DNA from 3 places in the Brevibacillus sp. BC25 genome. Region 2 is predicted to be linked to each of the others. Evidence: riboswitches for the same ligand, from Rfam matches in the RefSeq annotation. Region 2 holds a riboswitch; each other region holds the start of a gene.
The links. Region 2 has a riboswitch for cobalamin ahead of PMI05_RS01725 (ABC transporter substrate-binding protein). Riboswitches for the same ligand answer to the same signal wherever they lie in the genome.

Region 1: it holds a riboswitch for cobalamin, as region 2 does, so the genes downstream of both, PMI05_RS24525 (ABC transporter substrate-binding protein) here and PMI05_RS01725 (ABC transporter substrate-binding protein) in region 2, are expected to answer to the same signal.
Region 3: it holds a riboswitch for cobalamin, as region 2 does, so the genes downstream of both, PMI05_RS05660 (energy-coupling factor ABC transporter permease) here and PMI05_RS01725 (ABC transporter substrate-binding protein) in region 2, are expected to answer to the same signal.

What each region holds. Positions count from the first base shown of each region.
Region 1 is NZ_AKIX01000110.1:75,395-85,518, forward strand. It holds gene PMI05_RS24515 (ABC transporter ATP-binding protein) at 1-711, opposite strand, end outside; gene PMI05_RS24520 (iron ABC transporter permease) at 708-1,721, opposite strand; gene PMI05_RS24525 (ABC transporter substrate-binding protein) at 1,791-2,810, opposite strand; cobalamin riboswitch at 2,979-3,179, opposite strand; gene PMI05_RS24530 (Xaa-Pro peptidase family protein) at 3,196-4,287, opposite strand; gene PMI05_RS24535 (alpha/beta fold hydrolase) at 4,412-5,182, shown strand; gene PMI05_RS24540 (ABC transporter permease) at 5,241-6,146, opposite strand; gene PMI05_RS24545 (ABC transporter permease) at 6,163-7,173, opposite strand; gene PMI05_RS24550 (ABC transporter substrate-binding protein) at 7,266-8,918, opposite strand; gene PMI05_RS24555 (ABC transporter ATP-binding protein) at 9,031-10,002, opposite strand; gene PMI05_RS24560 (ABC transporter ATP-binding protein) at 10,021-10,124, opposite strand, start outside.
Region 2 is NZ_AKIX01000009.1:30,039-40,162, forward strand. It holds gene PMI05_RS01685 (iron ABC transporter permease) at 1-635, shown strand, start outside; gene PMI05_RS01690 (ABC transporter substrate-binding protein) at 679-1,680, shown strand; gene PMI05_RS01695 (PepSY domain-containing protein) at 2,400-2,996, shown strand; gene PMI05_RS01700 (metallophosphoesterase) at 3,027-3,671, opposite strand; gene PMI05_RS01705 (manganese-dependent inorganic pyrophosphatase) at 3,815-4,747, shown strand; gene PMI05_RS30920 (hypothetical protein) at 4,799-4,969, opposite strand; gene PMI05_RS01710 (MerR family transcriptional regulator) at 5,106-5,864, shown strand; gene PMI05_RS01715 (pyridoxamine 5'-phosphate oxidase family protein) at 5,917-6,495, opposite strand; gene PMI05_RS01720 (MBL fold metallo-hydrolase) at 6,651-7,595, shown strand; cobalamin riboswitch at 7,747-7,897, shown strand; gene PMI05_RS01725 (ABC transporter substrate-binding protein) at 8,053-9,048, shown strand; gene PMI05_RS01730 (iron ABC transporter permease) at 9,050-10,087, shown strand; gene PMI05_RS01735 (heme ABC transporter ATP-binding protein) at 10,096-10,124, shown strand, end outside.
Region 3 is NZ_AKIX01000025.1:18,245-28,368, forward strand. It holds gene PMI05_RS30975 (hypothetical protein) at 83-247, opposite strand; gene PMI05_RS05645 (energy-coupling factor ABC transporter ATP-binding protein) at 303-1,151, opposite strand; gene cbiQ (cobalt ECF transporter T component CbiQ) at 1,148-1,945, opposite strand; gene PMI05_RS05655 (energy-coupling factor ABC transporter substrate-binding protein) at 1,942-2,226, opposite strand; gene PMI05_RS05660 (energy-coupling factor ABC transporter permease) at 2,223-2,987, opposite strand; cobalamin riboswitch at 3,131-3,325, opposite strand; gene PMI05_RS05665 (quinone-dependent dihydroorotate dehydrogenase) at 3,458-4,549, opposite strand; gene PMI05_RS05670 (endospore germination permease) at 4,701-5,801, shown strand; gene PMI05_RS05675 (spore germination protein) at 5,791-7,167, shown strand; gene PMI05_RS05680 (Ger(x)C family spore germination protein) at 7,164-8,342, shown strand; gene ald (alanine dehydrogenase) at 8,405-9,529, opposite strand; gene PMI05_RS05690 (CdaR family transcriptional regulator) at 9,661-10,124, opposite strand, start outside.

The DNA.
Region 1 (10,124 bases), on a different contig from region 2:
TTCTGTCTCTACTCCGAAAACATCCCGTATCAGATTGGGTGTCAAGACTTCCTCTGGCGTCCCCGATGTAACGATTTCCCCCTCACAGATCACGTACAGCCGATCACAGTACATCGCTGCGATATTGAGATCATGCAACGAGGACAAGACCGTAATCCCAAGATTTTTGACCAGATCCATCACCTGCAACTGGTATCGAACATCCAAATGATTCGTCGGTTCATCAAGGACAAGAAACTGGGCTTGCTGCACCAAAGCTCTGGCAATCAGTACTCGCTGTTTCTCCCCACCCGATAAACTGAAAAAACTGCGATCAGCGTATGTATGCATCCCTACCCGCTGAAGTGCTTCTTCACAAATTCGAACGTCTTCTGCGTTATCGGACTGAAACAGCCGTTTATGCGGAGCACGTCCCATATTCACGATTTCGGTTACCGAAAAATCGAATTCAACAGAGGTCTCCTGCCGTACTGCCGCCATGCGCTGAGCGTTTTGACGTGAGGTTAACTTATACACGTCATCGCCATCAAGTGAGATCCATCCCAAACGTGGCTTCAATACGCGATAAATGCTTTTTAGCAACGTGGACTTCCCGCTGCCATTCGGCCCGATCAGCCCCACAAACTCTCCGGAGCGTACCTCCAGACTGACGTTTCGAAGGATTCCCTTTTTCTCCAGTTCGACCGATATATTCTCGACCAACAAATTCATCGTCCGCTACCTCCAAAGGAATAAGAACTCCGCAACATCAACCAGATAAAGAATGGACCTCCACACAGCGCTGTCAAAATACCAATCGGCAGCTCTTCCGGTGCAAATGCGAGCCTGGCGACTACATCAACCCAGATGAGAAATATCGCGCCAAACAAAGCGCTGACAGGCAGGACACGTCTGTGATCTGATCCGACCATCACACGGACGATGTGGGGCATCATTAATCCAACAAAACCGATTGATCCCGCAATGGACACGATCACCCCCGTGAGCAGTGCAGTGATCACCAGGAGAAGCTTGCGGAATTGTACCGTATTAACCCCCAATGTCCCAGCTGACTCCTCGCCCATCAGCATCGCATTGAGCGAGCGGTATTGGGCCATTAAAATGATGAGACAGATGACGACAATCAATGTAGGGATCGTCAGGTACTCCCATTTCCCGCCTGCCAAACTACCACTTAACCAAAACAGGACCGTCCCAATTCCATGCTCATTCGGCGCTGAAAAAACAAGGAGACTGGTAATGGCCGACAAGATCGCAGATATCGCAATTCCAGCCATAAGCAGGCGTACCGTCGAGTTTTGTCCTCCAATACGGGATAGCGTAAAAATAAGAATGATTGACACAAGGGAGCCTGTAAAAGCGCCAAAAGATAGCGCATACTGCCCGTACATGCTGAATGCTCCGAATATAATCACCGAGGTAGCTCCAACCGAAGCACCTGAAGATACTCCTAACACATACGGGTCAGCCAGGGAGTTGCGAACCAACGACTGGATCGCTACTCCCACGACAGACAGACCTGCGCCGACGATCGCCCCCAAAAGTACACGCGGAAAGCGAATATCCCAAATAATCGTTTGCTCCCCTTTGGACCAATCCACCTCAATCCACTGGGTCAACATCGGAATTTTTGATAAGGCGATTTTCCATACCGTTGTCGGCTTAATCTCCACTGATCCCAAGGTAACTGCGAACGTAATGGAGAGGAAGAGTCCGACCAGTAGAGTAATGATGATATAAGGTAACTTGATCTGTTGCAGTGCTATTCCCTCCCTTAAAAGGGGCGTACTTTATTTGAATTTATCCGGGTAGAGTCCTTCCGCCAAAATTTTCAGCGCAATCGGTGCTCGAACGCCTTCAGAAGCCGCAGACAATGGCAATACCATTAGTTGTTGATTTTTAATCGCCGGGATATCCGCCAGTTCTTTTTTGGACAAAAGAAAATTACGTTTTTGCTCAACGGTTCTATCACCGTAGTCTACGATAATAATTACGTCTGGATTGCGACTCACTACTTGTTCCCAACTAACCTCTGCCCAACCCTTTTGAATGTCATCAAAAATGTTCTTACCGCCAGCAGTCTTGATTAAGGACGTCATGTAGTTGTTGGCTGCTGTGAATGGTTTATCTTCCCCGTTGTCGTACACGAACACCTTAAGTGGCTCGTCCACCTTGCCAATTTTACTAAGCGTTTGGTCCATTTCACTCTTCATTTTGTTGATCAAATCATTGGCTTTGTCTTCCACACGGAAAATGCGTCCAATATTCGTAATGTCTGCAAACACATCGTCGATTGTCGGTCCAGGAATGCTAGATGACGCTTGCAGGTAAGATTTGATGCCGAGCTTTTCCAAATCCTGCATCGATCCTACACCTTTTTCTCCGAATCCACTTTTCCATCCGGCGTACACGAAGTCTGGGTTCGCTGCCATCAACACTTCTTTGGTTGGATACTTATCAGACAGTACCGGAATCTTGTCGTAATCTGCTTTTAACTCTGGAAGGATTTCATCGTCTAGGTAAGCGGTTCCGACCATTTTATCAGCAAGGCCCAATGTCAGCATAATTTCGGTGACGTGTTGGTTCAATGTCACGGCACGCTCAGGTGCTGTTGGATAGGTCATTTCGATACCATTATTGGTGAGTGTTACTGGCTTGCCTTCTGCTGCTGGAGCAGCTGTTTGTTCTATTTTGGCTGGAGCTTGTGTTGTCGTAGTGGAGCCGCATGCCGAAACCAAAAGCATGGCAGCTGTCATGATACCGAAAGCTAGTCCTTTCATTACTGTATGTGATTTGTTTGCCTTAAACACCTGAAATCCCCTTTTCTGTATGTATATGATGGGTTGAACGAAATCCTCTACAAAAAAAGCACCCCCCATTTCAATCGGGAGGTGCATGACAAACGTAGATGTAGCTATAAGCAGGCACAAAGTGCCCTTTCATAGACTGCTTCCACATCTGCCCCATCCTCGTGGGTCGATTGTAAATGATCGCATGGCAGGTCTCCTGGCTTACGGATCAACACACCCAGCTACCTTCCCATTTTTCGTCTCGCAAAAAACAGTGGCTACACGCTAGGCGCTCCTCGTTACAGTGGCGGGACCGCGCCGGCTTCTCACCGGACTTCCCTTTTAAGCTGACGGCATATGCCATCCAGCACCATTCGATACGTATTCAATTTTTACGATTTATTCATTAGTTGATAGAAGTCAGTTTTTTCGGGAACTGCGTGAGAATTTCAACGCCCGTTTCCGTAACCAATACATCGTCTTCAATCCGCACTCCGCCTACACCTGGCAGATAGATGCCTGGCTCGATCGTAAAGACCATCCCTGGACGAAGCACTTCTTGGTTCTGGCTGTGAACAGATGGATATTCATGTACATCCATCCCAAGTCCATGCCCCAGACGGTGCATGAAGTATTCTCCGTAGCCTTTTGCAGTGATGACATCGCGAGCAGTTTTATCCAAATGCGCAAAGGTCACACCCGGACGAATCTCAGCAATTGCCGCTTCGTTGGCAGCCAATACCGTCTCGTAAATTTCTTGTAGCTGGGCACTGATCTCTCCTACAGCAAAGGTACGAGTAATATCGGATACATATCCGTTCGCTGCTACCCCGATATCAAACAAAAGCAAGTCGCCTTCTTGGACCTGGCGCGTTCCTGGTTTCCCGTGTGGCAGTGCCGACTTCTCCCCTGCCAATACCATGGATGTAAAGGATGGACCTTCCGCACCCAAGCGCTTCATCTGGAATTCCAGCTCAGCTACGATTTCCGTCTCGGTCATACCTGTCTTGACTTTTTTCAGGGTCTCCCGCAAGGAATCTTCGACCAACTGAACAGCATGCTTCAGACGATCCACTTCATCCGCGGATTTGATCAAACGCATTTCACGAAGTGGCTCTTCCACGTCCACATAGCTCGACGCCAGAACAACTTGTCCAAGTGCTTCATAGCGCTCGACAGTCATATGACTTTTCTCAATACCGAGCTTCGTCAAGTTCGCTGGCAATACTTGCTTGAGGATTTCATACGGGTTTTGGATATCCGTATGTGTATGGATATCTTGAACGAACGAAGCCTCTGCCGCTGCCTCACGATCAAGAGCAGGTACAATTAAAGAAGGTTTGCCCTCAGCAGGAATAACGAGACCCATAAAACGTTCATGCGGGTCTGTAAAAAATCCGGTCAAATAGTAGACGTGCTTGGGAGAGGTAATCAACACCGCGTTCAGCTCTTGCTCTGTCAAAAACGTGTGGAGCTTCGAAATGCGCTCTTGAAACAACTTCTTCACCCTGCTTTCACCAATTATTCTATTGCGAGAATACCACTTCCCCATCAAAAAAAGAAGACTTCAATTGAAAAATCTACATCGTATCGGACAACCTAAGGGTGGGGTGAAAACGAAAATGGAACAAATACTCGTTCATCAGGATGGCAAGCAGTTTGCTTTTCACATATCGGGAAAAGGCAAGCCGTTATTGTGTATCCATGCGCCATGTATCGGCTCTCTCAATTTTGTTTATCAGCAAACACTCGCAGATACATATCAGCTCATTGTCCCTGATTTGCCCGGACACGGCGACAGTTCACCGATGGAGAAGCCCTTTTCCATTGGTGAGCTGGCAGAACAGCTCCATAAGCTGATCCCGTCGCTCGGCATTGAACGTCCCTTTATTTTGGGGTACTCCCAAGGTGCTTCTATCGCCCTTGAATATTGTCTTCGATTTCCTGATCATGCACAAGGCGGTATACTCGTGAGCGGTTTTTCCGAAGTGAATGACCTGTATTTACATGGACGGTTTTGGATGGGGCAGGCGTTGTCGATGCTTCACGGAGTTCCTCTTCTTGCCCGTTCGATTGCTTCCTCACATGTCAATGACCCAGAAATGCGTGAAAAATGGACGGCTCACGCCTCCAAAACTGATCCCACTAACCTGAAATACCTTTACGCTGCCGGACATCATTATCGATGTACGGAGCGTCTGGGCAACATCCAGCTCCCGATTTTACTTGCCTATGGCGAACAAGATCAACGGATGCACCATTATGCGCAGATGCTTACCATGAAATTACCAAAAGCAAAACTCGAGATGATTCCTAACGTGAAGCATCAGGTCATCACAAAAGCTGCTCCTGCTTTCAATCAGTTGTGCCGCACCTTCATAGAAGAAGGGTAAAACAAGAAAAGACAGAAGGCCGGGCACCTCCACCCCCTTCTGTCTTTTTGCGATTGGACTAGCTCTTCATCCGCGGGTCTAGTGCATCGCGCAAGCCGTCCCCGATTAAGTTAAAGCCGAGAACTGTCAGCATGATAGAGAGCCCCGGAAAAATAACAGTCCATGGTGCTTTCTGAATGTACTGACGTGAATCAGCAAGCATTTTTCCCCATTCCGGTTCTGGCGCTTGTGCTCCCAGTCCGAGAAAGCCAAGTGCAGCTGCTTCGATAATCGCTGTGGCGATCCCCATCGTCCCAGTCACAATGATTGGTGCAAGGCTGTTCGGCAAAATATGCTGCATGATAATCCGGGAATTTTTCATCCCGATTGCCCGTGCGGCCATGACGAATTCTTCTTCCTTCAAGCTCAATACGCGGGCACGTACCAAGCGACCAAATGTCGGAATGTTAATAATCGCAATCGCAATCAAGGCGTTTTGCAAAGAAGGCCCCAAGATGGCAACAACGGCAATCGCCAAAAGAATACTCGGAAAGGCAAGCATAATATCAAAGAGACGCGAAATGATCGTATCGATCCATCTGCCATAATATCCTGCCAAAAGACCGAGCAAGGTCCCTGCGAGAACGGAGCCAATGACGGAGAACGTCCCTACCCACAAGGAGATTTGTGCCCCATAAATAACGCGACTAAACACATCGCGCCCATTGTAATCTGTTCCAAACCAATGCTCTTCGGAAGGTGGCTTGTTTTTCATTACGAGCTGGCCTTCGTCGTACGGATACGGAGCGATCCATGGAGCTAAAACCGCCACAACAATGAAAAACAAAATAATCCCGAAGCCCACCAGCGCCAGCTTGTTTTTTCGTAGCGTCCTCCATGCATCCTTCCAAGGAGAGACTACTTCTTCTTGCTTCACTTTTAAAGGTACTACCTGTGCTTGTGGTTGTAATTGTGGTTGTGCCATCTCTCTTCGTCCCTCCTTAGCGATATTTGATGCGTGGATCGATATAGGCGTACAGAAGGTCGACCAAGAGGTTGATCAGGACGAAAATCGTCGCGATCACAAGGATACCGGATTGGATAACCGGATAGTCACGGTTTCCAATGGCGGTCACAATATAACGACCGACACCTGGCCATCCGAAGATCGTCTCTGTCAAAACGGCTCCACCCAACAGCAATCCGGTTTGCAAACCAATTACCGTCAAGACAGGGATCATCGCATTTTTCAGCGCATGCTTGTACACGACCCAAAACTGTGTCAGACCTTTTGCACGAGCGGTTCTGACATAGTCGGCACGCATGACTTCCAGCATGCTCGAACGAGTGATGCGCGCAATAATCGCCATTGGAATCGTACCTAACGCGATTCCTGGCAGGATCAAATGCTTGATGACTTCCCATAGCTGATCCCACTGACCAGCGATCATCGTATCCAGTATATAAAAGTGCGTAATGGCCTCTACGGGATTACGCGAATTGTCGCGACCAACTGATGGCAGCCATTTCAGTTCTTGGGCAAACACCCACTGCTCCATCAAACCTAGCCAAAAAATTGGCATGGATACACCAACCAAGGCGATCAACATCGCACTGTAGTCAAACCAGGAGTTTTGCTTCCACGCAGAAAGAATCCCTGCATTTACACCGATAAACACCGCAATCAGCATGCTCACAATTGTAAGTTCAGTCGTCGCCGCCAAATAAGGCATGATTTCATCTGAAATCGGCGCATTCGTTTGCAATGATTCCCCAAGATTTCCGCTCAAAATATTTTTCATATAATCGAAATACTGTATGTACCACGGATTATTCAATCCCAATGCTTCTCGTATGTCTGCAATCGCTTGTGGTGTTGCCTTTTCTCCCAAAATCGTCAAAGCCGGATCACCAGGGATGGCACGAATAATGGAAAAAACGATGATTGACATGCCCACTAAGACAGGAATGAGCATTAAAATTCTTCGAATGCTGTAAGCTAGCAATGCCATCTCCTCGCCTTCCTGCATAAAATAATCGCTAGATAATGAAAGGAGGGTAAGAAGAGGTATGCACTCCTCTTACCCTTTTACTATGAATCAGCTTACTTGAAATCTACCTTTTCCAAACTTTCAGTCCCTTTTGGATGCGGGTTGTAATCTACGATATTCGCTTTTCCTGCCAATGCTGGTGTAGAGTGTGCCAGCGGAACCATTGGCACGTCTTTGAAAATGATCTCTTGTACTTGTTTGTACATTTTTTCACGCTCTGCTTGCACTGGAGTGGACTGAGCTTTCATCATCAATTGAGAAGCTTCGTCGTTTGCCCAGCGTGTATAGTTGTTGCTGCCAATGCTGTTTTTGTCGAGCAAAACAGCCAAGAAGTTGTCAGGGTCACCATTGTCACCTGTCCAACCAAGCATGAACATTTCTTGTTCACCCAAACGAGTCTTTTCCAAGTACGTTGCCCATTCCATCGTCACGATCTCAGCATCAATCCCGATTTTCTTCAGGTCTTGCTGGATTGCTTCTGCAATCTTCACACCTTCTGGCATGTACGGACGTGGAACTGGCATTGCCCAGAACTTGATTTTGAAACCGTTTGGATGTCCTGCTTCCGCCAGCAATTGTTTCGCTTTATCGAGGTTGAACTCACGATCTTTAATATCGTTGTTATGTCCCCACATGGTTTTTGGCATTGGGTTGACTGCTGGTTCTCCAACCCCATCGAAGAAGGCTGTTACGATTTCAGGTTTGTTAATTGCATAAGCAATGGCTTCACGAACTTTTGGATTGTCGAGTGGCTTCTTCTCTACGTTAAAGCCAATGTACCCAATGTTATTAGTAGGACGCAGGAAGAGTTGCAGGTCTTTGTTGTCTTTGACTGCTGGGATATCATCTGTGTTCAGACCATCCATCATGTCGATCTCACCAGATGCCAAAGCAGTCAGACGTGCCGTATTTTCCGGAATGACCTTAAATACCAATTTATCCAGCTTCGGATATCCTTGGTTCCAGTAATCAGGGTTTTTCTCGAGCGTGATCGTGTCGTTGCGCTTCCACTCTACGAATTTGAAAGGCCCTGTACCGATTGGGTGCTCATTGAATTTCTTAACATCCTTTTTCAATGCTTCAGGAGAACCAATCGCGAAAGGAGACATCGCAAGGTTAGCAAGGAATGGAGCCAATGGACGAGTCAAGGTGAATTTTACAGTGGTAGGATCGACTGCTTCCACAGATTTGATAATGTGGTTCGCGTCACCTTTGTATCCACCGAATTGGCTGATGTAATACTCGAAGCCCTCTGGTGAATGCTGTGGATGGCTCTTGTCGCTCCAGCGCTCAAAGTTGTATTTGACCGCCTCTGCATTGAAATCCGTTCCATCGTGGAATTTCACACCTGATTTCAGTGTCAGCGTATAAACGAGACCATCAGGAGATACTTCCCATTTATCAGCCAACGATGGAGCAAGCTCTGTTGAACCATCCGCGAAGCCAATCAATGTATCCATAACGTTCTCTGTTACCTTAAATGTCTCACCATCTGTTTGCGTGATTGGGTCAAGCCCTTTTGTGTCTGCACCGCGACCGACGATTAATTGCTTCGGTCCAGTTTTTGCAGGCTCAGTTGCAGGTGCCGGAGTTTCTGTCTTTGGTTGTTCTGCCGGCGCTTGTGTCGTAGTGCTAGAGCATCCAGCAATCAGCATGGCCAGCGCTACTAGGCTGGTCATGGTTGCGGAGAGAACCCTCTTCTTCATGAAAACATCCCCCTTTTTCTAATAATGTTCGCATGTTCCTTTTTGGTAGATGGTCGGTCGATACAATACCTCCTGCTTTGCATCCCCCCTTTACAAGACTCCCTTTTGTCGATTAGGACTTGTATAAGTGACAAGCAACAAAGTGACTGTCGCCTGTGTCCGCAAATTCTGGTCGCACAGTACGGCACTCCTCTGTTACATGGGGACACCTCGTATGGAATGTACAGCCACTTGGAGGTTTGGCAGGGCTCGGCACATCTCCCTGGAGGATAACTCTTTCTCGTACCGCATCAGGGTCTGGCGAAGGTACCGCCGACAGTAGTGCTTTCGTATACGGATGGAGCGGATTGGAATACAATTGGCTACTCGTCGTCAGCTCGACAATTCTGCCCAGGTACATCACGCCTACCCGATCACTGATATGACGCACTACACTCAAATCGTGGGCAATGAACAAGTATGTAAGGCCGAATTCGCGTTGCAAATCCTGCATGAGATTGAGCACCTGCGACTGAATGGACACGTCCAGTGCAGACACAGGCTCATCCGCAACGATCAATTTGGGCTTGAGCATCAGCGCTCTCGCAATGCCGATCCGCTGTCTTTGTCCTCCGCTGAATTGATGCGGATAGCGGCTCGCGTGATAGCTGCTCAGTCCAACGATCTCCAACATTTCCTGCACGCGCTTTTTTCGCTCTGCCGAAGAACCCAAACCATGTACAATCAAGGGCTCTTCCAAAATTTTCTCAATATTATGTCTAGGGTTAAGTGAAGCAAACGGGTCCTGAAAGACAATTTGCATGTCACGTCGCATCTTTCTCATCGCATCTGTGGAAAGCGACATGACATCTGTCCCGTCAAAGTTGATTTCACCGGAAGTTGGTTCAATCAGCCGTAGCAAGGAACGTCCCGTCGTGGACTTTCCACAGCCGCTCTCACCTACCAGCCCCAAAGTTTCTCCACTCTTAACGGTAAACGATACATCATCTACCGCCTTTACTACACCTACTTCCCCTCCAAGAACACCGCCTGTGATTGGGTAGTATTTTTTCAAATTTTTTACGATCAGAAGATCTTCAGCCACCTGCATGCTCCTCTCGGGTTATTCGGTCAGCCAGCAGCGGGAAAGGTGATTGTCCCCTACCACTTTTAATTCTGGCATCTCACTGCGGCATCGGTCTGATACTTTATCGCATCTAGGTGCAA
Region 2 (10,124 bases):
TCGCACTCATCGGTGCCACTGTCACAGCAGCCATAATCTATATGCTTGCATACAAGAAGGGGCACGGCATATCTCCTACCCGTCTCTTGCTTACAGGGATTGCAGTAGGCGCGGGACTTAGCGCCATCAGCATTATTTTGACACTTCAGTTGAATCCGCGAAACCTCGAGTTTGTCGTCACTTGGCAAATGGGATCGTTGTGGGGTTCCAATTGGAAGTTCGTGCTGGCACTTTTGCCGTGGGTGGTGATTCTGCTGCCGTACGTATATCGGAAGGCAAATGTGCTGAACCTGCTCAGTATGAACGAACAAATTGCAGCAAGTCTGGGCGTATCTCTTCAACGGGAGCGACTTGCCTTGATGGCGGGAGCGGTTGGTCTGGCTGCGTCGAGTGTAGCGACAGGTGGAGGCATAGGCTTTATCGGCTTGCTCGGCCCGCATATCGCGCGCAGATTGGTCGGACCCCAGCATCAATACATGCTGCCCATTACGGCTCTTGTCGGTTCATTGCTCGTATTGGCCGGGGATACGATAGGGCGAAGCATCATGCCAGCTACAGAAGTACCAGCGGGTATAGTCATTTCCCTCATTGGGGGGCCCTATTTTCTGTATTTGTTGATCCGGACAAAAGGGTAGGTCATGTTTGAAAGCAGGAGATGAAAAAAGGAGTTCAATCCATATGAAAAAGAAATTATCAGGCATTCTGTCCGTAATCTTAGCCGCAGCCGTCGTAGCGGGTTGCGGAGCAGGACAGTCGACTACAGACACAAACGCTAACAATAAAACGCAAACGGTTGAGGCAGGAGCATCACAACCCGATACAAAAGGGACAGGGGAGCCAGTGTATCCTCGAACCATCAAGCATGCGATGGGGGAGGTCACACTGGAGAAAAAGCCGGAGCGTGTCGCTTCTGTCGATATCATGGGAACAGATTACTTCCTCGTGCTAGATTTTGCTCCGATTGTATCGGAAGGCTTTGAGTCGACGAAAAGTAAGTCACCAATTTTTGCAAAGTATGCGGGAGGTAAAACAGTGAAGGATCTGGGTGGAAAAACGAACTTGGAGACTTTATTGGAGATGGACCCAGAGGTTATTGTCATGACAAGCACCGGAAAAGGCTCCAGATTTGAAGAATTCAACAAAATGGCTGATTCGATCGTCATTGATTTCTCAGTGGATGCACCCACCCGCCTCATGAAAATAGCTGAAGTTATTGGCAAAGAAGATAAGGCGAAGCAAGTTTTGGCCGATTTTGATAAGCTGAAAAACGAAGCAAAAGCAATAGCAGACAAGCATAAAGGAGAAACGGTGCTATTCCTCGTTTCCAATGGCAAGGATTTTACGGTGATGCATCCCAAAAACTTCCCGATTTACTATGAGGAAGTGGGACTAACACCGATAGCAGGATTGCCCGAGGATGGAAAGATTGGGGGGCGTATCGGAATCGAGGCGTTGAGTGAGCTCGCTCCCGATCATATCTTTATTGCTGAGAACCGCCGTTCGGCAAAAGCAGAGGAGCCGGAAGGGTTGATTCATATCTGGAAGGATCATCCTGTCTGGAAAAACCTCAAAGCAGTGAAAAACAACCATGTATACACGATGGATACACTCGCGGGCGATACGTTCTTCCTGGGAGAAATCGCTGGATTGGAAGCCATTAAGAACAATCTCGGAAAATAGAAATTTGCTACTGCTCATTCTGAGAATTTCGATACAAGCGCCTACCGAGCTCTCCCCGAGGTTCGTAACCATTCCTGCTGTCACTCCTTTTTCACATGAATGGTTCTAGCAGAAATATAAGAAGCACTCTACAAGATTAGTAGAGTGCCTTTTTTCATTTCCGATTGCCTGATTCTGTATAGGCATAGGTGATAGCTTGGGTTGCTTGTGCAGTCAATTGGATACGTGCTGGGTTTTTTACTTCCAAGGTCATAACCGACATGACGACCGTTTGCATGGTGACGAGAAAATAGATTCAAAAAAAGATGTTTTTCAAAAGTGGTGATTCCACGGAAAAATCGTTTCTCCTTCTCATGTAAGAAAAATAGAAAGTAGTTAGAAACGATATGTATTACACTGTCATTCACGCTCTCTTTCGTATGTGATCGAGTCGACGGTTGTCCTCTCGATTGCTTTTATTATACGGAAAAAGGCGGAAAGCACGCAAAAGCGCGGATGTTTCATTTACGTCGATTTACAGCCGGAATGGATCATTTTTGCCAGTAGAAAACACTCGCTCTTTTTGTTAATCGCTGTGGCTCACCGGCAAACATGAATTCTGTGAGAGGTCTCATCTATTTTCTCATCAATTTCTAATCTCTCTCTTTTTTTTCCTTCATCTGTCCTTTTTATGATAAAGGAGATCAAACAAAACCAGTCGAAAAAAGGAGCGAGATCATATGAAAAAAGTAGTCATGACCATGGTAGGAGCACTGATTGTAGGGAGCCTCAGCGTAACAGCGTTTGCACATAGCAACCAATACTACAGCGTACCGCAAAAGAACACTTCTACCGTATACCTGCAAATCGACGATGATGTGAAACACAACTGGGCGAAGCTCGTGCGCATCACGCCTGAAAAAGCACTGAAAAAAGTTCGGGATGCACAGTCTGGTGTCATTACGGAGTGGAAGCTGGATGAAGAGGACGGTTTCCTCGTATACAAAGCAGAGATCAAAAACAAGCATCAAGAGATTGACGTGTACGTCGATGCGATGACTGGAGATGTGTGGCAAACAGTTGACCACGATGATGACGATGATTATGACGACGACAACGACGATAAGTGGAAAAACCAACCAGTGAAAATTAGTGTAGAGCAAGCGAAAAAAATCGCTTTGGCTAAAGTGAGCGGCAACATCAAATCCATCAAGCTGGATGTTGACGATAACCACTATGTGTATGAAGTGGAAGTGAAAACAGCTAAAGGACAGGAAGTGGATTTGGAGATTTCCGCTACGACAGGCGCTGTACTGGATGTAGACTGGGACGATTAATCGATTCCGCTATCTTTCTCAACCGACCCTTTAATAAGTAGAGGGTCGGTTTTTTCGTGCGACGGCCTCCAAAAATTCCATTGCTTCTTGAGCCGTAGGTATTTTTCGGACATTCTCGTCGGCAAACGGCATGCCCACACTTCCAGCATTGAGAATACGCAGCTCGCCAAGTCGACGTTCAAATTGGACATGTGTATGTCCACAGATGACCGTTCGCTGCTGTGTCCCCTCGAAGTAAGTGGCAACGATCGCATCCGATGTAAGGGGAGTGAAAATATCTTCATCATTGGTGGGAATGGCGTGGCAGAATAGTACGTCCTCATCATTCTCTCGTGTTAACGTGTACGTAAGAGGGAGTTGCGACAGAAAGTCACGATGAGAGCGGCTCAATTGCTCCGCAACCCATGACGTGATTTCTCGCACAGAATCGGACATTTCCAAGGCCTGAGCCTCACCGTCAAAAGTGAGGACGACTTCACGATCACCATTACCACGGATGAATTGCACCGGTGTATCCAATTGGAAGAGTATTTCAAGTGTTTGGACGGGTATCGGGCCTGAGATCATATCACCCCCGATGACAATAAGATCAGGCTTCACAACTTCGAGTTCTGCTAATGTTGCATGTAGAGCAGGTACATTCCCGTGAATGTCATACAAAGCTGCCACTCTCATTTCACTTCGCCTCCCATTTTTTTCCGGATGATCTTCAAAACCTTATTTCCAACGATCCAATTTGAACCTATAATGTATCTTGGGCATATCCTCTAAGCTATGGTATAATTTTGACGCCAAATTACGATTAAGGAGTATGGATGATGGAAAAAAAATTAATCTTCGGTCATAAAAATCCAGACACAGATTCCATTTGTTCAGCACTTGTGTACGCTGACTTGAAAACAAAACTGGGCGCGAATGTAGAGCCTGTACGCCTGGGTGTAATCAGCAGTGAAACAGCATTTGTGTTGAATTACTTCCAAGTAAAAGAGCCGCGCCTCGTAGAAACAGTGGCGAATGAAGTAAATGAAGTCATCCTAGTAGACCACAACGAGCGCCAACAAAGCGCGAATGACATTGAGCAAGTGCAAGTGGTAGAAGTGATCGACCATCACCGTATTGCGAACTTTGAGACGAGCAATCCTCTCTACTTCCGTGCAGAGCCAGTTGGATGCACGACAACCATTTTGAAGAAAATGTACAAAGAAAACGGCGTAGACATTCCAAAAGAGATGGCGGGCTTGATGCTTTCCGCGATCATTTCTGATACATTACTGTTGAAATCTCCAACATGCACAGAGCAAGATGTAGCTGCTGCTCATGAGCTGGCTGAAATCGCGGGTGTTGATTTGCAAGTATACGGTCTGGAAATGCTCAAAGCAGGCGCAGACCTGAGCGACAAAACAATCGCACAACTGCTCACATTGGATGCAAAAGAGTTCCAAATGGGCAATGCGAAAGTAGAAATCGCACAAGTAAATGCAGTGGATGTAAATGATGTACTCGCAAGCCAAGGCGAACTGGAAGCGGCTATGAATGCAAACATCGCTGAAAAAGGTCTGGACTTGTTCGTGTTTGTTGTAACGGATATCTTGAACAACGATTCTGTTGCGATCGCTCTTGGTAGCGCAACGCAAGCAGTAGAAAAAGCGTACCAAGTAACATTGGTAGACAACAAAGCCGTTCTGAAGGGCGTTGTCTCCCGTAAAAAGCAAATCGTACCGGTATTGACTGATACGTTCCAAGCTCTGTAAAAAAGAAAAGTGGCTGCCATGCACACGATGCTGGCAGCCATTTTTTTGTTTTTACATTCCTTGGGTAGGGTTGTTGTGCATTTGGAACAAGGTTTGCTGGGCGTAAGCATCGTCAGAGTAATGGGTGATGGCATGTTTGTCTCTGGCTTTGAGACTGAGCAGCCCTGTCAATCCCCAGCCAGCACCAAGTATGGCTACAATAAAGCCGATGACATAGAGCATCGCATAACCCCCTTTGTAATGTCCTTCCTATATTTTAACAAATAATAAAAATAGAGTAACGCCAATTTTTTAGGAATTTGTGTTTGACATTGACGGTCCGTAAATGTGTACGATCAATTTGTCAGGAGGAATGAACATGGAATATACGGTGCAAAAGCTAGGACTCCTGGCGGGTGTCAGCACCCGGACGCTCCGATACTACGATGAAATTGATCTTCTCAAGCCGGCGAGAATCAATTCTTCAGGGTATCGCATTTACGGACAGCAAGAGGTGGATCGATTGCAGCAAATCCTTTTTTACCGCGAGCTGGGGGTGAGCTTGGAGGAGATCAAGGAGATCCTGGATTCACCAACCTTTGATGCTGAACGGGCACTGCTGGAGCACCGCGAGAAGCTCCTGGAAAGGCGTGCGCAATTGGATGCGTTAATCGCCAATGTCGATTTGACATTAGCACAAAGAGAGGGGACCAAAACGATGAGTGACAAACAAAAATTCGAAGGCTTCAAACAAAAAATGATTGATGAGAATGAAGAGAAGTACGGGGCAGAAATTCGAGCGAAATACGGAAATGACCAAATCGAAAAATCGAATCAGAAGGTCAAAGGCATGTCAGAAGAACAGTATGCCGGGCTGGAGAAATTAAACGCAGAGCTGCACGAGACGTTGGCGCAGGCTTTTTCGACAGGTGATCCTGCTCATGAATTGGCGCAAAAAGCAGCTGATCTTCACCGTCAATGGCTGAGCTTTTATTGGGACAGCTACAGTAAGGAAGCGCACGCAGGTGTGGCCCAGATGTATGTCGATGACCCGCGCTTCACAGCTTACTATGACAAGGAGCAGCCTGGTGTTGCCGAGTTTCTCCGAGATGCAGTGGTCATTTATACGAGCAAATAAAGAGGTTTCAAAAAAAGAAGCTGCGAGCAAGGCAGCTTCTTTGCGTTTACGCTTAGTTATCCCCACCTACTGCGGGAAAAAGCTTTTGTCCCAAGGGTGTTGGCAATCCATCCATGCTTACTACGTTGTTTTCCTTTTGATAATCAAGCAGTTCCTCCTCGTCTTTAGCCAAAGTCCATTTCTGAAGGGTGTCGCGTTCTTTTGAGTAGGAATAGAAGGGGATAGCCCAGCCGCAAGAAGTCTTAACTTCCTGTACGTTTACGGTAATGATTTGACGAGCACCGGGCAGAAGCGGGAAGTCTTTTACGAGCTCATCCCACCGAGGTGAATCTGGGAGAATAACCGTTCCTTTGCCGAATAGGCGCATGATGAGAGGGGGGCCCTCAAATGCACAAAACATGAGAGTAATCCTGCCATTTTCCTGTAGATGTGCACTGGTTTCATTTCCGCTTCCAGTCAGGTCTAAATAGGCGACCTCCGTAGGCGATATGATGCGAAAAGAATCGTACCCTTTCGGTGAAAGATTCACGTGACCATCTGTATCCAAAGGAGCAGAGGCAACAAAGAACATCCGTTGCTTCTTGATAAACTTCTCATGCTCAGGTCTTAACTCAGAAAAAAGCTGACCCATTTTGCACCCCTCCAGGTAATGGAATTGTTTTTGCTCCCCTCATATTACGATAAAAATATGAAGAATTTGTGTTGTTTTTCCCAGTAGTCCAAAATAGGTGATAAAGTGTAAATATTCGCGCTACAAAATGACCTTTGAAAAGGAGGAGCATTTACATGCAATCATCACAGCCAATTTACTTAGGGGAACGCATCCATTTAATAGACGGTTTCGATATGGGCTGGGCGGAACGCACGGGGACATATGTGATCGCGGAAGAGGAACTCACATTGGTCGAAACAGGGCCAAGCCCCTCCGTCCCATACATCAAGGCCGGTCTTGCCAAGCTCGGCTATACGCCGGAACAAGTAAAATACATCATCGTGACGCATATTCACTTGGATCATGCAGGAGGAGTAGGACTATTTCTGAAAGATTGTCCGAACGCAAAGGTTGTCGTCCACCCGAAAGGTGCACGTCATCTCGTAGATCCGAGCCGACTGATCGCAGGGGCGAGAGCGGTGTATCATGATGATTTTGATCGATTGTTTGATCCGATTGAGGCGGTTCTCGAGGAGCGGATTTTGATTCGCGGGGATGGGGATACACTAAAGATCGGAGAGAATTGCGTGTTGGAGTTTCTGGATTCGCCAGGGCATGCCAATCATCACTTTAGCATCTACGATCCAGTAAGCCGTGGCATGTTCACAGGTGATACCGCAGGGGTACTCTATCCACAGCTTAAAAAGGATGGCATACACCTCGTGCTGCCATCTACTTCGCCGAATCAGTTTGACCCGGATGCCATGTTAGCGTCTCTAAGTCGTTTTGAAGCGCGGAAGCTTAGTCGGATTTACTTTGGTCATTTTGGGATGTCAGAGCAGGTAGACGACGTGTACCGCCAAATACGTGAGTGGCTCCCCGTGTTTGTGGCGGAAGGAGAATCAACGATTGCTGCTGGGCAAACCTATGACGAACTGTCTCGTAAGTTATTTGAACGAGTCTCGGATCATCTACGGTCACAAGGCATCAGTGGTGACCACGAAGTTTTCGAGGTACTCAAGCTCGATTTACAAGTATGCTCGATGGGCATTCTAGATTATTTGCACAAACGAGGGTAATAGCCTCCAAAAAGCTTTACATATGCCTGAACTTTTTGTTCAGGCGTTTTTCATTTTTAGGAGGCAAGAAAGTATTGGCTTATGTGTTTGTCATTCTTTTTTCATCCAAGGAATGCTATGATGTAGGATGAGTCATGGACTGTGACAATTTCAAACGTAACAACAAATAGGTGCCTCGTCTTTTTAACAAAAAGATCGGGTGAAAAGGGAAGTCGGTGAAAATCCGACGCGGTCCCGCCACTGTAAATCGGCTCGTTCCTCAGCCGTAAGCCAGGAGACCTGCCTGTTTGTTTTAGTGCCTGTTGCCTTCGCGGAAAGGATCGGCCTATTTCAGGAAGCAGACCATCCTGTCTGTTTGCCCTGAGGTGCCGACCCTTTGATTTCCGAATGGAAGCAAGGGTCGATTTTTTTATTGGAAGGTACAGTCAATCAGACATGCAGAAAGGAAGTTCTACATATGAAACGTTCATTGCGATTCATGATCCCACTACTAGTTGCGGCGAGCCTCGCGGGTTGTGCGGGTAACGATAACAGTCAGCCAGCACCAGGTGGACAAACAAGTGCACCGCAGACAGCACCACAAGAGAATGCGGCCAAGCAGCCTGCAAAACAAACAACGTATCCGTTGACAGTTACGGATGCGACAGGAAAAGAAGTAATCTTTGCAAAAGCTCCTGAGCGAATCGTCTCGACATCACCTGCCGAGACAGAGATTTTGTTCGCATTAGGCTTGGAAGATCGGATCGTAGCTGTCTCAGACTATGATGATTATCCAGATGCGGCGAAGGCAAAGCCGAAAATTGGCGGAGTCGTCAAACCAAATGAAGAAGCGATTCTCGCTCAAACGCCGGATATGGTCGTTGGTGGGATTTCGATGGAAAAGCCAGTGGCTGACAAGCTCAAATCTCTCGGAATGCCAGTCTATATTACCCATCCGACAAAGATGGACGACATCCTAAACAATGTTTTGGCGATGGGCGTTATCACCAACACACAGGAGCAAGCCGAAAAAGTCGTCGCGCAAATGAAGAAGGATATCGCGTACGTTCAAGAAGCAGTGAAAAATGTAAAACCGGAAGAGAAGAAAAAGGTATACCTGGAATTTTCCCCAGGGTGGACAGTCGGAAAAGGCGAATTCATGGACGAACTCATCACACTGGCTGGGGCGACAAACATTGCCTCCGACACCGAGGGATGGAATCCGATCAGTGAAGAAAAGATTTTGCAAAACGATCCAGACGTCATTTTGTATGCGAGCGGAATTACCGATGAAAAGACTGGCGTCAAGCTGGAGGATATGATCGCCAAGCGTAATGGCTGGGATAAAATGAAGGCAATTCGTGAAAAACAAATCTTTGGCATGGACCAAAATATTTTGTCCCGTCCTGGTCCGCGTATTACACAAGGCTTGATCGAAGTAGCCAAGGCGATTTACCCTGACTTGGTGAAATAAAATGAAGAAACGATTGTTCATATGGGGAGGAGTCAGCGGTCTCGTCCTTCTGGCATCAATAGTCATCAGCATCTCGATGGGGGCGGCACACCTCCCGATCTCGCAAGTATGGCTCATCCTGCTCCATCAAATCCCGGGCTTGTCTGAGTGGATCACCGTAACGTGGCCGGAGTCATCTGAGCAAATTGTCATGAAAGTTCGTTTTCCACGCGTTGTATTGGCTGTCTTGATTGGGGCCTGCTTGTCACTTGCGGGAGCGGGCTTTCAGGGAGTTTTGCGCAATCCGCTCGCCGATCCGTTTACGATGGGCGTGGCATCCGGTTCTGCTGTCGGAGCAGCCTTCTTGATCCTTTTTGGCTTGCAAATCACCTTTTTGGGTGCATGGAGCACGCCTGTCGTCGCTTTTCTTACGGGACTGCTCAGTTTATGGATCGTACTTGGACTCGCGAACACGCAAGGAAAGCTGCAAACGGAGACCCTGATTTTGTCTGGGGTAGTGGTGCAGGCTTTTCTCGGCTCCCTCGTTTCCTTTATGGTGTCGCTATCTGACCAGACGGTTAATGAGATCGTGTTCTGGCTTATGGGCAGCCTGTCATTTCGCGGCTGGGCCTTTACGTACGTCTTGATTCCGTACTTGATCATCGGAGGCATGGTGCTCATTAGCTATGCGCGTTCCTTAAACCTATTTGCGTTGGGGGAGCGGCAGGCTGCGCATCTCGGCGTGCATGTGGATCGCACGAAGCTGGTGGTTCTGGTCGTCTCGACTCTCCTGACTGCAGCGGCGGTTTCTATCGCGGGAATTATCGGGTTTGTTGGCCTGGTGGTACCGCATCTCGTCCGAATGCTGGTTGGTCCTGACCATCGTATTTTACTTCCGATGGCTGCGATCTGTGGTGGTATTTATGTGCTGTGGGCCGACACTCTTGCCAGAATGCTGCTGAGTCCAACGGAAATCCCGCTGGGTGTCGTGACAGCATTTCTGGGAGCACCGTTTTTCGCCTATTTATTGAAGCAAAATAAACGCTTTAGGAAGAGGTAACGTAAGCAATGATCAATGTGCGCAACTTGCAAAAATC
Region 3 (10,124 bases), on a different contig from region 2:
TACCGTGAATATTACTTAAACCATCCCATGTAAAAAAGCCCTTCATGCCTTTATGTGGCGAGAAGGGCTTTTTGGCGCAAATTTACGCCTTTCCTTTTAAATAATCATCTTTTAGCTTCTTTTCCTGCTCGTCGGTAGTCATCTCTTTCTCCAATACTTGATACATCAGTTCATCCTTTACATGGCGAGAGATTCCTTTTTCCTGATGATTCGGGACCGATGTGCTCGTGATAGAGTCTTGTTCCATACTGTGTACCTCCATGGCTTTTTGGGGTTAGCTTACCCGAAAGCGCCCACTCCATTCACCAAACCCGCTGAACACTGAGCATTTTTCGCAGCTCGTCGACCGAACGGGGAATATTTCCGCCAAGTTCCCGCTTCCACTGCTCAGGCAGTGCCTCCCACACATCAACGAGCAACGGCATACCCAGATGAAGACTCTCCAGCATAGTTCTATTTTCCAATGCCTCCTGCGGATCTCCCGCGAACACAAGCCTGCCTTCATCCATGATGCAAATCCATTCTGCCCATTCAAAGGCAATATCCATATCATGTGTCGCCATCAAAACAGTCGTTCCTTGCCGGTGAATGGTATCGAGCTCCCGCAGCAAATTTTTTGTCTGATAGCGATCCAGATACGCAGTAGGCTCGTCCAATAGCAAAAGCTCGGGCTCCATGACCATGACCCCCGCGAGTGCCAGACGTCGTTTTTGTCCCAGGCTCAAATGATGAATCGGAGCTTCTGCCAGCTCTCTCAATCCGAATGCATCCAGCACCTTTTCTACCTTTGCCCGGATTACGTCCTCAGGCAGCTTCTGATTGCATAAACCGTAGGATATATCTTCCGCGACCGTGCTTGCGATCAGCTGATGCTCGGGATCTTGAAAGACCAAGCCTACCTTTTGCGTCATCTCTTGCAGTGCGGCTCGTTTGTATACAAGCGGTTTCCCCTTCCACAGCACCTGTCCCTGCTGTGGCTCGATGATCCCGTTTCCATGCAAGAACAAGGTCGACTTCCCACAGCCATTTCGTCCCAAAAGGACACATTTTTTTCCCTCTGGAATCCATAAGGACAGCCCTGACAGGACGGGTCCCCGCCCTCCCGAATACGTGTACTGCAAATCGATGAACTCCAACAACCTTGATGTCATAACCACCAACCTCCTGTCCACCACTCAAGCAGTACCAGCAGCATACAGCCTACGATTGACTCCCACTCATAGCGTCGCGAACGAGCATGTGTATGAAACGAGAGCACCTGCATGCTCTCCCCGAAGCCTCTAGCCGCCATTCCTTTGTGCAAAGCTTCGTATTTGCGCATTGCTCTGACAAACAATTGCGCAACGAGAACCCCTGCATCTCGAAGCGTCGCGCGGAAGCCGCGGTGACCTCCCCGAGAACGTTGGGCAATCCATAGCTGGTGAGAAATCGTTACCAACACAAAAATAAACCGATACATGATCATTAATAAGTCAGTCACAAGGACAGGCATACGAAGCCGGCGAAGTACCTGCAAGGTTTCAGCAAACGGCACGGTAAACAAAATGAAAGCAAAGCAAGATAAGCTCGCCATGGTACGCCAAAACAAAACCCAAACTTTACCAAATGATGACATAGGCACATAGAGCACATACGAACCCAACTCCCATGCTGCCACGACCTGGACGTGTACTTCTCCTGCTCTCGCCCCTTCTACCAATAGGGCAGGGAGCCCCGACACGAAAAACGAGAGCGACACGATCATAAAGGCACAATAGATACGGACAGGAATACGGGCATACACCACTACCCATACCGTCATCCAAACAACGACGGCCATCTGCATCCATACATGTCCCACCAAGACGAGTAGTAACAATGCACTCGCCAGCAATAGCTTATGAGCTGGCGGCAGACGTTTCAGCCTGTTTTGATAAGAGAGAGAATCAGGTTGCAGCCCGTTCATTTTTTCCGTTTATCCAACCGACCTTTGTACAAGCCTACAGCGTAGCCAACCACTCCCGCTCCCAACGCCGCCTGCACCGCAAACAATAGACTCTCCGTCTCTCCCCCTGGTGGTTCTATCAGCGGTTGAAACCACGGCTCGTAGTTCGGAGCAATTTCCTTGATCGCTTCCTCTGCCACGCCGTCTGCGCCGCCAAATTCCGAATCCTGCACCAGCAACAGCGGGACAATCGCGAGTACGATTACCCCCAAGAGTAAAAGCCAGTTCCATCCTTTTTTCACAGCGATTCCTCCCGTTTGAGCAAACGAAGCTGTGTAAGCTCTTTTGCGTTGTAAGATAACAACCAGTTCCAAACGAGGACGGTCAACAGACCTTCACTGATTGCGAGCGGTACTTGCGTGAATGCAAAAATTCCTGCAAATTTGGCAAACGAGGCCAACACTCCACCAGATTCAGCTGGAAATGCGAGTGCCAGTTGAATCGAAGTCACCACATAGGTAGCGAGGTCAGCCAAAGCAGCCGCCGCAAAAACAGCCAGACGTTGGCTTCCGTTGACCTTCATGATCATCCGATAGATTCCGTATGCCACCAGTGGTCCTACTACAGCCATGGATACAGCATTTGCCCCTAGTGTAGTCAAACCTCCATGTGCCAAAAGCAAGGCTTGAAACAAGAGCACCATGCTCCCTAACACAGACATCGCAAAAGGCCCAAACATAATGGCGCCAAGCCCCGTCCCAGTCGGGTGAGAGCTGCTACCTGTAACCGAAGGGATTTTCAATGCAGATAAAACAAACGCAAACGCTCCAGCAACGCCAATAAGGAGCTTCATTTCGGGATGTTCTTTTACAATCTTGTTAATCGAGCGAATCCCAAGAATAAAAAATGGCAAGAAGACAGCCCACCAAAATAAGGCCCAGGATAATGGCAAATACCCTTCCATGATGTGCATCGCATGTCCTGTCTCTGGTTCATTGAGCAAAAAATACAGGACAAAGCCCGCGATCATCAGACAAGTCGATACGAGACGAGATCGATTCATGTTCATTCCTCCTTCACTGACTTTTGTTCTTTGCCTACAAACAAAAAAATCCCATCCATCAATGGACGAGATGTGCACACAAAACAACAGACTGACTATACAGCCTCATTGCCTCGTATTCACCGCTCCTTTCCGCGAAGGTTCTGTGGGTGTGGCTACTAGGTAGGTCTCCTGGCTTCCAGATCTATGCGCTCTTTGTCCTTCCCCATACGAAAATGAGTGGTTTCCTTCTCAAAGAGAGCTCCCTGGTTACAGTGGCGGGACCGCTCGGGACTTTCACCCGATTCCCTGTTACCCTTTATGCGTCACATAAAGGCACCTAACGCCGACAATATGAAATTGACAGACAATTCATGTTTGTCCACATCATTATACCGGATCACTACATAAATCGGAAGAATATAAGCAAAAACGCATAAGTCGATGACCCACTACAAACGGAGCCATCTACCTATGCGTACTTGTTCTATCTATTCTTTTGCGTCTACGCCAATTACTTCACTAATATGTTTAAAACCATCGCGCTGCATGAGCTTGAGCAGCTTTTTGTTAATTTGTTTGGCGATACCTGGGCCCTGATAAATCATCCCCGTATACACCTGAACGAGACTGGCTCCTGCTCGGATTTTCGCGTAGGCGTCTTCGCCGTTATAAATACCTCCGACACCGATGATTGGTACCTTGTCTCCTACTTCTTGATAAATCTCCTTCACCCAAGCAGCGGAACGCTCCGTAAGAGGTCTTCCGCTCAAGCCACCAGCTTCCTCGGCAAATCGATGTCCGGAAACCGCCTCGCGTGACAGTGTCGTATTGGTAGCGATAATTCCGGAAATGCCTTCTTCAACAGCAGCGTGAACAACATCACGCATGTGCTCATCCGACATGTCTGGTGCTACTTTCAGCAATATCGGTTTTTTCTTGATGGCACGCGCTTCCATTTCGGTCGCCTTTTCCCTTACTGCACGCACCAAATGACGCAAGCTCTCTGTTTCCTGCAAGTCACGCAGATTCGGGGTATTCGGAGAGCTGATGTTAATGACGAAATAGTGACCGTATGCATAGAGCATGTCCATACATTTGATATAGTCGATGGCCGCCTCTTCATTCGGCGTTACTTTGTTTTTCCCAATGTTAATCCCAATCGGAACATCTGAGTATGCGTAACCGACCAAATGCTGGGAAGCCAAATACGCACCGTGATTGTTGAAGCCCATCCGGTTAATGACAGCTTGATGTTCCGGCAATCGGAACAAACGCGGCTTCGGATTGCCTGGCTGCCCCTGCGGCGTCAACGTCCCGATTTCCACAAATCCAAAACCAAGAGCACCCAACGCATGATAGACTTCTGCATTTTTATCAAAACCGGCTGCAAGTCCGACTGGATTCGGAAACGTCATTCCCCACAGCTTATTCTCCAACCGCTGGTCTTTTACCTGATAGATCATCTTCAGGATGCTTTTGCCTGGAGCAGAATCCTCCACCAGCCTTAAGGCACCAATTGTCTTTTCATGAATCTCTTCCGCATCTTGCTGGAACAGATAATTTCTTATGAGCTGATACATCGGCTGCACTCCTTACTCTGTTTCTACCTTTTTACCTCATAGTAGAATACCATACTTTTTCGGACGGATGTAACCTTTATACCTGATACATATTTCCAAGCAAGCAGGCAAATCCTAACAGCACCACCACGCACAGGGGGATAAGTCTTTCATGAAAGTGGACGGAAAAATCGGGATTGGTCAAGCCATTATGGTGATGATGCTGACGATCGGCATTACGAACCACGTAACCGTCATCCCCCTCTTATTGAGTAAAGCCGGAAGAGATGCTTGGTTGAGCGTGTTGCTTGCTGGTATCCCCTTTTCCTTCTGGGCGTATCTGCTGTTTGTGATTAATCGAAGTTTGGATCAACAGTCTTTGTATGAATGGATTTCACAACGGTCAGGAAAAATCGTCAGCAATCTCTTGCTCGTTCCAATCATGATTTGCCTGTATCTTATGGCGCTAACGAATCTGATCGATACGCAAACTTGGACAACCGTAAACTACTTGCCTCGAACACCCGAGTGGGTGACCGCTTTAGCCTTGATTGGGCTATGTGTACTCGCTTCTATTGGAGGTATGACCTCCGTTGGAATCACCGCAGGCGTCTTGCTCCCCATAGTCGTGTTGCTCGGATTTTTCGTTGCTTTTGGCAATATTCCCAAAAAGGATTATAGTCTTTTGCTCCCGCTTTTCCAGAACGGTTTTCGTCCGCTGCTACATGGGATGCTTTACGTTGGCGGCGGTTTCACCGAGCTGTTTCTGCTCCTGTTGCTCCAGCATCACGTACGAAAGCCGTTTCGACTCGTACACTTTTTTGTCATGCTCGGTATCACGCTGCTGTTGACACTCAGCCCACTGACAGGGGCAATTGCAGAATTTGGACCTGTGGAGTCCTCTCGTCAACGTTTTCCTGCATTTGAACAATGGCGGCTACTCACGATCGGAAAAGACATCGAGAACATGGAGTTTTTCTCGATTTTTCAGTGGCTTTCTGGTGCTTTTATTCGAATAACGCTTTGCCTGATTCTTTTAGGAGATTTGATCACGATACGAACCCGAAAGCAACGCAAATTCATGATGCTGTTTTTCGGCGGAAGCATGATTGCCCTCACCAGCCTCCCTTACAGCGACATGCAATTCGTAGCCTTCTTATCGCGTGTATACTACCCACTTTACTTCGTCATCATGGTTGTTGTCTCACTCGCGCTCATCCTGATATCCCTGCGCAAACCATCCAGACAGGAGGGGGCCCCTTATGACCCTTGAAGAGGAACTGCGGGAAAAATTCGCGCATTGTGCGGACGTCGTTTTTTTGCGCACGGTCACATCTGAGGACCAGCCTGTATTGATGCTTTATTGCGAAGGACTTGCAGACGTTCGTCAATTACAAGATACGGCCTTGCCGCAATTGGAGCGATTTCTGGCTATTGGTGATTTGCGTTCCCTGCCTCTTTTTCCGCTCTTCACGAATCCAGAGTTGTGGGTTGAGCGACTGTTTGCAGGAGATTTGCTGATTTTCATTGGAGACTCCCCGCCATTCGCCTGGGATATCTCCAATCGGCCGGAGCGTGGCCCTGAGGAAGCCAATACAGAGATATCGATCAAAGGTCCCCGCGACGGCTTCGTCGAGGATCTTTCCACGAATGTGGCTCTCATTCGCAAGCGTATGCGAACCATTACCCTGGCCTATGAGCCTTTTATTCTCGGAACGCGCTCGCGTACAAGAGTTGCGATGATGTATATCACGGATGGGGTATCTTCGGATCTCGTGGAGATGATGCGCGAGAGGCTCCTCAATTGTAGGTCAAAAAAAATCTTGAATAGCGCTATCCTGGAAAAATTACTCAGTGACAACACTCGTTCGCTGTTTCCGTTAGTTGATTATACGGGACGTCCTGACTTTGCGATTTACATGCTGCTGCAAGGTAAAGTGATCGTGTTGATAGACGGCTCACCCTTGGCAATCGTGGCCCCTGTTACCTTGCTCGAACTCATCAAATCTCCCGAAGATGATCAGTATCCGGTTACTTATGTATGGCTGGAACGCATGCTGCGCCTGGGTGGATTTTGGATCGCGATCTTTTTGCCTGGCTTCTGGATTGCCCTGTCCGCCTATAATATAGAGCAATACCCTTTTCAATTGCTCGCTACCGTTACACAAGGCCGAAAAGGGCTGCCGTTTTCCGCGCCGATGGAGCTTTTTATCATCTTGTTTATCTTTGAATTTCTGCGTGAGGCAGGTGCCCGTTTGCCCAAAAACGTCGGGCAGACACTGGCATTAGTCGGAGCACTGATCATCGGGGATGCTTCCATTCGTGCAGGACTGACATCGCCCTCGATGCTTTTTATCGGCTCCCTTACAGTCGTTGCCTCCTTCACACTGGTCAACCAGGCATTAAGCGGAGCCGTTACCGTGGCCCGTTTCGCTGTTTTCTTCCTTTCCGCAACCATCGGCATGTATGGCTTTATCCTCGGGATGATTGCCATCGTATACTACTTGTCTACCTTGACCTCCTTTGGCAGATCGTATATTTTGATGGGTTCATCCAACTCCTTGTCCACACTGTTCATTGTCTTGTTCAAGACCATGACCAGTTTTTTTCGGACGAGATCGGGTGGCGATCATAAATGAAGTGCATGCGGATTGCTTCTGCTATGCTGCTGTTGGCAACGACTCTTCTTAGCGGCTGCTGGGACCAGAAATCGATTCAGGACCTTCGCTACTTATCTGCAATTGGCATTGATTACGTCAACAATGAATATGTTTTATACGCCCAATCCACCGATTTGTCTACCGTCGCCAAGCAGGAGTCATCAACCACCCTTCAAGCACCACCTGCGACCATTTCGATCGGAAAAGGGAAAACGCTACAGTCTGCCTTTGATAACCTGCAAAAAAACGCACAGGTACCCGTGTTTCTAGGCTTTGTATCCTCCCTCGTATTTCATGAGCGTCTCTTGCAAAAGGGCGTTACTACCTCCCATGATATTATGAATCGATACGGTTTGATTCGTTACACCAAATGGGTATTCGGAACGCGGGAGCCGATTGACAAAGTATTAAGCGCTCATTCTTTGGTCGGATTTTCTCCATTGGACTCTCTCTTGCATCAGCCAAGAGATGTTTACGAGCAGCGTTCGTTTATCGAGCCGATCCAATTTTTTCGGTTTATCTCGAACTATTGGGAGCCATCAAACACCGTGTTATTGCCAAACATCACGCTGTACGAGCGTTCGTGGAAAGAAAATAACCGTTATATTTCTCGTCTCTCCATCGATGGCATCCACGCCATACATCGTGGAAATTGGCAGCGTTACTTCCCCAATCGTGATTTAATGGGGATTCGGTGGATGAATAGTGACACGAAATTTGCTGGCCTCATTGTGAGACAAAACAACATTCCCAAAGCAACAATGCGCATTGAGCATGTCAAATTGGACATCACTCCGATAACCACCGGGGACCATCCTCGTTATCAGGTCAATGTTCGACTAAAGGGGTTCGTTCGTGAAATGATGAGTACGGTTACGCCTGCTTTCGTACGGAAAAACTCTGAAGAACAGGTAGCCGAGCAAATTCGCGGGACGTTTCTGAAAGGAGTCAAGGCAGGGGTTGATCTGTATAGCTTGGAGGAAAGTTTGTTTAAAAAAGACTATCAGGCTTGGCGAAAATACGAAATACGCAAGCGAAATAAGCTCACACCTGATTCCCTGACCCAAATCCAGGTGCATATGTACTTAAGTGATTCCGGAAAAATGAAGATGGATTCGGTCAAATACCCTGACCCGCTTGGGCCGAATGAATAATTAAAAAACTGCTTGCCGTAAGCTCGGGCAAGCAGTTTCTTCTTTACTATTTATCGTTGAAGCTAGTTTTTCACCAGTAAAACTTCTTCGATAGAAGCATATGGCAGGTTATGCGCATCAGCTACAGCCTTGTAAGCGACTTTGCCGTCGATGACGTTTACGCCTTTTGCCAATGCTTTGTTGTCGCGAATTGCTTGTGCGTAGCCTTTGTTCGCCAATTGTACAGCGTAAGGAACGGTTACGTTGGTCAGGGCCAATGTAGATGTACGAGCGACTGCACCAGGCATGTTGGCTACAGCGTAGTGAATCACACCGTGCTTCTCATAGGTTGGCTTGTCATGAGTTGTGATGCGGTCAACGGTTTCGATCGACCCGCCTTGGTCAATCGCAACGTCTACGATCACAGAACCAGGTGCCATCTCTTTTACCATGTCTTCTGTTACCAGGCGTGGAGCACGAGCACCTGGAATGAGTACAGCTCCTACCAGCAAATCTGCTTTTTTCACAGCGTTTGCGATGTTGAAGGAATTGGACATCAGCGTTTGAACGCGGCCTTGGAACAGGTCATCCAGTTGGCGCAGACGGTCTGCGTTTACATCGATGATCGTTACATTTGCACCCAGTCCAAGCGCCATTTTTGCTGCGTTTGTCCCTACGATTCCGCCGCCGATTACGACTACCTCGCCTTTTGGTACGCCTGGTACGCCACCGAGCAGAACACCTTTTCCACCGTATTGCTTTTCCAAGAATTGCGCGCCGATTTGAACGGACATGCGGCCTGCTACTTCAGACATCGGCATCAACAGAGGCAGAGCGCCATTGTCGAGCTGGATGGTTTCGTAAGCGATTGCAATCACTTTTTTATCGATCAATTCACGAGTCAATTCAGGCTCTGGTGCGAGATGCAAATACGTGAACAGAATCAGACCCTCGCGGAAATATCCGTATTCAGCAGCGAGTGGTTCTTTTACTTTCATTACCATGTCAGACGCCCAAGCCTCTGCTGCTGTTTCTACGATCTCAGCGCCTACTGCCTTGTAATCTTCATTCGTAAAACCACTGCCTTGCCCTGCACTTGTTTCTACACGAACGGAATGTCCGTTTTGTACCAGAGCAGCTACACCTGCTGGGGTAATGGCTACGCGGTTCTCATTATTTTTAATTTCTTTTGGAATTCCAACGATCATGATAAGTATGTCCTCCTTGGAAACGCCAATTTCTTTGCGGTTACTATTATTGTACAGCGTATCCTCGGGCATACTCCTTGGAGATTCCTTTAATTTTAGCGTCTTTTCATTTGTGAAAATTCACAAACAAACTACTGTTCCCCATCTAATTTGGCTATTTTCAACTCTAAATATAAGGCAGCCCGCTGGTTCATATTGTCGAGATCGACACGCATGATCTCCTCAATTCGTCTCAGTCGGTAGCTCAACGTATTAATGTGGATATGCAGGCGCTCTGCTGTCTTGTTGACCTTGCCAGCGGCATCCAAAAAAGTCTCCAATGTCGTCAAGAGCGTGGTCTGGTTGTCCCGATCGTACTGTCTGAGCTTTTCCAGCCGTTCATTCTGGTAGCCCTGCTCCTCTTCCCACTGCTTCAGTTGTAGGAGGTATCGATAAATCCCAAGCTCGTGGTACCCGTGAATCCCCTCATTTTCCTGCGGAAACAGCTTTTTGATCTTGAGCGCATGCAGCGCTTCCCTGTAGCTTTTCACAATATCTGTATACGACTTGTAATCTCTTCCGTACCCGGCAATCACCTGGCGTCCTTCCGTGACAT